One region of the Nonomuraea sp. B1E8 genome, then DNA from elsewhere that is predicted to be linked to it. Evidence: riboswitches for the same ligand, from Rfam matches in the RefSeq annotation. Region 1 holds a riboswitch; the other holds the start of a gene.
The links. A riboswitch is a leader RNA that binds a small molecule or an ion and turns the genes downstream of it on or off. The one in region 1 is predicted to bind thiamine pyrophosphate.
Positions count from the first base shown of each region.

Region 1 (3,169 bases):
AACACCCCCAGCCAGAGCAGGAACATGCGCCGCCGGCCCAGCAGGTCGGCCGCCCGGCCGCCGAGCAGCACGAAGCCGCCGTACCCCAGGACGTAGGCGCTCACCACCCCGCTGAGCATGCTCGTGGGTACGCCGAGATCGGCCCGGATGGCGGGAAGGGCGACGTTCAACATGGCGACGTCGATGCCTTCGAGAAAGATGGCCCCGCAAAGAACGATCAGTACGCCCCACGCACGAGCAGGGACAGGCATGACAACCCCCGGTTACCGAAAATCATATTGGTTCCTTGTTGTAACCGTCCACATCATTGGCCATTATGAGATTTCATGGAAGAAGGCACTTCCGAGTCACTCGGTTACTCCGCAGGCACCATGGACGACGACTACGACGCGCGCCAGTGGGACACCCGTGAGGACTGCGAGGTGCGCCAGATCCTCGATCGCATCGCCGACAAGTGGTCGCTTCTCGTCATCGCCCTGCTCGACTGCAAGAGCCTGCGTTTCACCCAGCTCCGCCGGGAGATCGACGGCGTCAGCCAGCGCATGTTGAGCGTCACGCTGCGCCAGCTCGAACGCGACGGCCTGGTCAGCCGCACGGTCCACCCCGTCGTCCCGCCCAGGGTCGACTACGCGCTGACGCCGCTCGGCCGTACGCTGCACGAGACCATCAAGTCCCTGGTCACCTGGACCGAGGCCCACCAGGAGGAGATCGCCCGCGCCCGCGCCGCGTACGACGCGCGCGCTCATGGCCTCACTTCGTGAGGCGGGCTCGGTCGTCTGGTGCCGGCGCCTTCCCCCGTCGCTCCTTCGTCGCTCCTCCTCCAGGCGACGGCACTCCCTCGCGTGTTCATGGCCTCACTTCGTGAGGCGGGCTCGGTCGTCTGGTGCCGGCGCCTTCCCCCGTCGCTCCTTCGTCGCTCCTCCTCCAGGCGACGGCACTCCCTCGCCGGGAGATGATGGGGTCATGACCGTTCCTGAGATCGAGCCGGGCGGCATCCCGGCAGACGCCTACCTTCTCGACGTCCGCGAGCAGGACGAATGGCGGGCGGGCCACGCCCGTGAGGCGGTGCACATCCCGATGACCCAGATCCAGGGCCGGGTCGACGAGGTGCCGAGCGACCGGACGGTCTACGTCGTCTGCCGGGTGGGCGGCCGGTCGCTGCAGGTGGCGGCCTGGCTCAACCAGCTCGGGCGCGACGCCGTCAACGTCGGGGGCGGCATGCAGTCGTGGGAGGCGGCCGGGCGTCCGCTGGTCAGCGAGACGGGGGAGCAGCCCTTCGTGGCCTGAGCCGGACGCCTGCCACCGCGCGCCATAGGTGCTCCGGAGCAGGCCGAAGGGCCACCCATGGCACTCGTGGGTGGCCCTTTCGACGCTTGTACGGCTACGGAGTGCCGTCAGCTTTCCCCCTTTTCGCCTCCCCAAGGCGATTGCCTATTGCGCTGCTGGACACAACCGGCTTGCGGTGGAATTTCGCCGCAGGCCGGCAATTGATGGGCAGGATATGCAGGCTTGAGCGGGCCATGCGATGGTGTGAAGGGACAAGAATCCCTCCTTTCCTGCCGGACGCCCGCCGGCCATCCGCGCGGAGGTCGCTCTCCCGCCGTGACGCGGGTCATGGCATCCCGGGCTGGCCGAACGTGGAGGGATGAGGCATCATGGGGCCCGCGGAACTCGGACATTCCGGCTCCGCACCGACAAATCAATCCGCGGGAGCTTGAGGCAATCAGGCTGAGAGGGCGACTACGGCTGTCGCCGACCGCATGAACCTGTCCGGGTAATGCCGGCGTAGGGAGTGTGCGATGTCGCACGTCGCCGACGAAGTTCCGCTGACTCTCGACGGTCAGGCCCCCAAGACCCTGGGCGTGCTCGATCAGGGCGCGCTCTGGGCCAACCTCGGTGTCAGCCTCCTCGGCTTCTCAGGGGCGCTGCTCCTGCTCAACCCGACCGGCGACGCGCCGCTGAGCCTGGCCGCCGCACTGGTGGCGACGGTGGTCGGCAGCCTGATCGGCACGGCCATGGTGGGCCTGTCCGCCATCCCCGGCACCCGCACGGGCCAGCCCGCGATGGTGCTGCTGCGCGGCCTGTTCGGGGCCAGGATCTCCTTCGCGCCCACGGTGCTGAACATCGTGCAGATGCTCGGATGGGGCGCTTTCGAGCTGTGGGTGATCGCCAAGGCCGCCACCGCGATCTTCGACGGGGTGGCGTACCCCGTGTGGGTGGTGCTGGCGGGCGTGCTGACCACCGCGCTCACGATCTGGCCGCTCGGCGCGATCCGCCTGCTGCGGCGGTACGTCACCGTCGGCGTGATCGTGTCGATGATCTGGTTCACCTGGTTCTTCCTGTCCGAGGCGCCCGCACCCGCCGGCGGGTCGTGGACCGGGTTCGCCCCGGCCGTCGACTACGTGATCGCGCTGTCGGTGTCCTGGGTGCCGCTGGCCGCCGACTTCGCCCGGCACTCCCGCTCCGGGCGCGCCGCGTTCACCGGGATCGTCGGCGGCTACACGATCGCCCAGGTGGCCTGCCTCGGGCTCGGCGTCTACGCCGTGGCCATCGCCGGCGCCGCCGTCGTGGAGGCCGACAACACGGCCGTGTTCAGCCCGTTCGTGGCCGCGCCGCTCGGAGCGCTGTTCTTCGGCATCCTGGTGTTGCGCGAGACCGACCAGTCGTTCGCGAACGTCTACTCCACCACCATGTCGCTGCAGAACCTGATGCCGCGCGTCGACCGGCGGGTCATCTCCACCGCCATCGGCGTGTTCACGGTCGTGATCGCCCTGGTCGTCGACGTCACCTCGTACGGCGCGTTCCTGGGCGTGATCGGGGCGGTGTTCGTGCCGATGTTCGCGGTGCTGGCCGTCGACTATTTCGGGTTCGGCCGCTCCGACCGCTGGAACACCGACGAGGACGCCCCCTCGCGCTGGTCGATGCTGGTGCCGTGGGCGCTCGGCTTCGCCGCCTACTGGCTGACCACCTCGACGCCCACCATCGCGGCGTGGGACGGGTTCTGGGCGTCGGCCCGCGACGCCATCGGTTTCACCAGGCAACCGTGGATGAACGGCGCGCTCGGCGCGGCGGTGGTGGCGGCCCTCGTGACCGCGCTCATCGGCGTGCTGCGGAGGCGCGCTGTTCGACGTTGAGCAGGTGCTGCTTGGCGCTCGCGCCACCCGCGTAC
Region 1 covers NZ_JBDPLS010000001.1:1,738,235-1,741,403, reverse strand. Annotated here, with positions in the region: gene ABGA98_RS08460 (MFS transporter) at 1-251, opposite strand, end outside; gene ABGA98_RS08455 (helix-turn-helix domain-containing protein) at 327-761, shown strand; gene ABGA98_RS08450 (rhodanese-like domain-containing protein) at 964-1,287, shown strand; TPP riboswitch at 1,697-1,809, shown strand; gene ABGA98_RS08445 (cytosine permease) at 1,800-3,134, shown strand; gene ABGA98_RS08440 (methylated-DNA--[protein]-cysteine S-methyltransferase) at 3,097-3,169, opposite strand, start outside.

Region 2 (3,169 bases), 1.6 Mb from region 1:
CCGTGTCAGGGTCGAGCGACAGGTCGAACTGGTCCTCCCAGCGGAACTCGAACCGCGCGTCCGACAGCGCGTCGTCCCACGCCTGAGCCCCGGGGTGGCCCTTGGCGAGGTCCGCGGCGTGGGCGGCGATCTTGTACGTGATCACGCCGGTCTTGACGTCGTCCTTGTTCGGCAGGCCGAGGTGCTCCTTGGGGGTGACGTAGCAGAGCATGGCCGTGCCGTACCAGCCGATCATGGCGGCGCCGATGCCCGAGGTGATGTGGTCGTATCCGGGGGCGACGTCCGTGACGAGCGGGCCGAGGGTGTAGAACGGCGCGTCGTCGCAGAGCTCGCGCTGCAGGTCGACGTTCTCCTTGATCTTGTGCATGGGCACGTGCCCCGGGCCCTCGATCATCACCTGGACGTCGTGCGCCCGCGCGATCGTGGTCAGCTCGCCGAGCGTGCGCAACTCGGCGAACTGGGCCTCGTCGTTGGCGTCCGCGATCGAGCCGGGGCGCAGCCCGTCGCCGAGGGAGAACGACACGTCGTAGCGGGCCAGGAGCTCGCACATCTCGTCGAAGTGCTCGTACAGGAAGCTCTCGCGGTGGTGCGCCAGGCACCAGGCGGCCATGATCGAGCCCCCGCGCGAGACGATCCCGGTCTTGCGGCGGGCCGTGAGCGGCACGTACGCCAGCCGCACCCCCGCGTGCACGGTCACGTAGTCGACGCCCTGCTCGCACTGCTCGATCAGGGTGTCGCGGAAGACCTCCCACGACAGCGCCTCCGGGCGGCCCTTGACCTTCTCCAGCGCCTGGTAGATGGGCACGGTCCCGACCGGCACCGGCGAGTTGCGGATGATCCACTCGCGGGTCTCGTGGATGTCGGGTCCGGTGGACAGGTCCATGATCGTGTCGGCGCCCCACCGGGTGGCCCAGGTCATCTTCTCGACCTCCTCCTCGATGGAGGAGGTCACGGCGGAGTTGCCGATGTTGGCGTTGATCTTGACGAGGAAGTTGCGGCCGATGATCATCGGCTCGGTCTCGGGGTGGTTGACGTTGGCGGGGATGATGGCCCGGCCGGCGGCGACCTCCTGGCGTACGAACTCGGGGGTGACACCCTCCCGCACGGCCACGAACTCCATCTCCCTGGTGACGATCCCCCGTTTGGCGCAGGCCACCTGGGTCACGGGCTCGCCCGCCGCGCGGCGCGCGGCGACCCACGGCTCGCGCAGGCGCGCCAGCCCGCGCCGCACGTCGGTCTCGACGTACGGGTCGGTGTACGGGCCCGAGGTGTCGTAGAGCGTCACCGACGAGCCGTCGGAGAGGTTGACCTGGCGCTTGGGCACGCGGAGGTCGCTTTCGTAGATCTTGGTAAAGGTGGGGACACGCGCGTCGGTCATCGCGCAAACTCCCTTCGCCGGCATTACCCGGAGCAGGTTCTGGCGGTCGGCGGCTCGCAGCCGTCCTCTCAGCCCGGTCCGCACCGGGCTCCCGCGTTGGACGGCGATGATCGTACCCACGCCCATGCCAGGACGAAACATGACATCATCCGCAAAATGGAAGATCCCACGTCAACGACCGCAGCCACCTTCCACCGCGACCCCGGCACGCTCCTGCGCCTCCTCCGCGCGGCCGGATTCGACACCGTCGAGCACGGCCTGAACACCGCCGGGCGCACGTGGCTGAGCGTCCTGGCGATCAAGCGCGAGGTTTGACAGCCCTCTCCAGCGGTACCAACCCCATCAGGGGGACTATGAAAAAGATCGCCGCTGTCGCAGGACTCGTGCTGCTGGCCACGTTCGGCGCTCCCGCCGCCCACGGCGACGGGACGGACCAGCACGAGGTGAGCGAGGAGCAATACCGGACGCTGCTCGCCCAGTGCCGCTACTCCGACACGGGCAGGGCTCGTTGCCGCTCGACGGTCAAGGAGATCTTCCGCATCGGCGCGAGGGACGCCGATCTCGACTGCCGTACGTACGCCGGCGTGACCGTGTGCGGCACGCTCCAGCTCAGCGAGGCCGAGCGCGCCTGCATCCGCGACTCCGAGGAGCACGGCATCACGTTCCGCCGCGCCGAAGTGGAGTGCTACGCCTTCTCCTGAGGGGGCAGACGCCATGATCATCGTTGGGGTCGACGGCTCGCGCGCCGGGCTGGAGGCCGCCGGCTGGGCGGCCACCGAGGCGGCGCTGCGCCGTACCCGGCTGACCGTGGCCCACGCGGTGCCTCGGTGGGTGTGCGAGGAACTGTCCGCCCGCTACGCCGAGGTCGCCCGGTGGATGCGCGACGAGGCGAACTCGGTGCTCACCGCCGCACGCGACCGGGCGCTGCGCGAACGCCCCGCGATCATCGTCAAGACCACCCTGCTGCCCGGCGACCCCCGCTCCGCGCTGATCAAGGCCGCCGAACAGGCCGACCTGCTGGTCGTCGGCGGCCACGGCATCGGCGGCGTACGCGGGCTGCTGGTCGGATCCGTCGCCCACGGGGTCGCCGCCCACGCCCGTACGAACGTCGTCGTGGTCGGCGAGCGGCCAGCGGCGCCCCGCGGCGAGATCGTGGCCGGCACCGACGGCTCGCCTCACGGCCTGCGGGCACTCGGCTTCGCCTTCGCCGAAGCGGAGCTGCGCGAGGCGCGGCTGCGGGTCGTACAGGCGTGGGCGTGGCCGCGGCCCGGCGGCTTCGTCCCCGCCGACCCCGAGAACGAGCAGCACACCCTGCACCAGCTGAAAGACCTGCTGGCCGAGCGCCAGGAGCGGCACCCGGACGTGGAGGTGCTGCCCGAGGTCGTGCACGGCCACCCCGTCGAGGTGCTGAAGGAGGCGGCCGGGGGCGCCGACCTGCTCGTCGTCGGCTCGCGCGGGCACGGGCAGCTCGCCGGCATGTTGCTCGGCTCGATCAGCCAGGCCCTGCTGCACCACTCCCCCTGCCCCCTCGCCGTGGTGCGGACCTGACCCCCGCAGTGGTGTGACCTTCGGCGCGGTGCGGGTCTGAAAGTTACATCCGTCGCCGCAGGTCACCGGGGCGGGCGTGCACGCTTGCTTCCCGCCGCGGACCGGCGCTTCCTACCATCTGCGCAGGCGACGACGGGAGAGCAGACGATGCGCAGGATCAGCGCCGTGCTGGCGGCGATGCTGGCCGCGGCCGCCGCGGTGTTATTCGCGACGACCGCGCCCGCCGGCGCCGCCGCGACCAGG
Region 2 covers NZ_JBDPLS010000001.1:90,019-93,187, forward strand. Annotated here, with positions in the region: gene thiC (phosphomethylpyrimidine synthase ThiC) at 1-1,378, opposite strand, end outside; TPP riboswitch at 1,371-1,483, opposite strand; gene ABGA98_RS00425 (hypothetical protein) at 1,535-1,693, shown strand; gene ABGA98_RS00430 (hypothetical protein) at 1,732-2,079, shown strand; gene ABGA98_RS00435 (universal stress protein) at 2,093-2,926, shown strand; gene ABGA98_RS00440 (cellulose binding domain-containing protein) at 3,074-3,169, shown strand, end outside.
Region 2: linked by a shared signal. The riboswitch ahead of thiC (phosphomethylpyrimidine synthase ThiC) and the one ahead of ABGA98_RS08445 (cytosine permease) in region 1 are both predicted to bind thiamine pyrophosphate.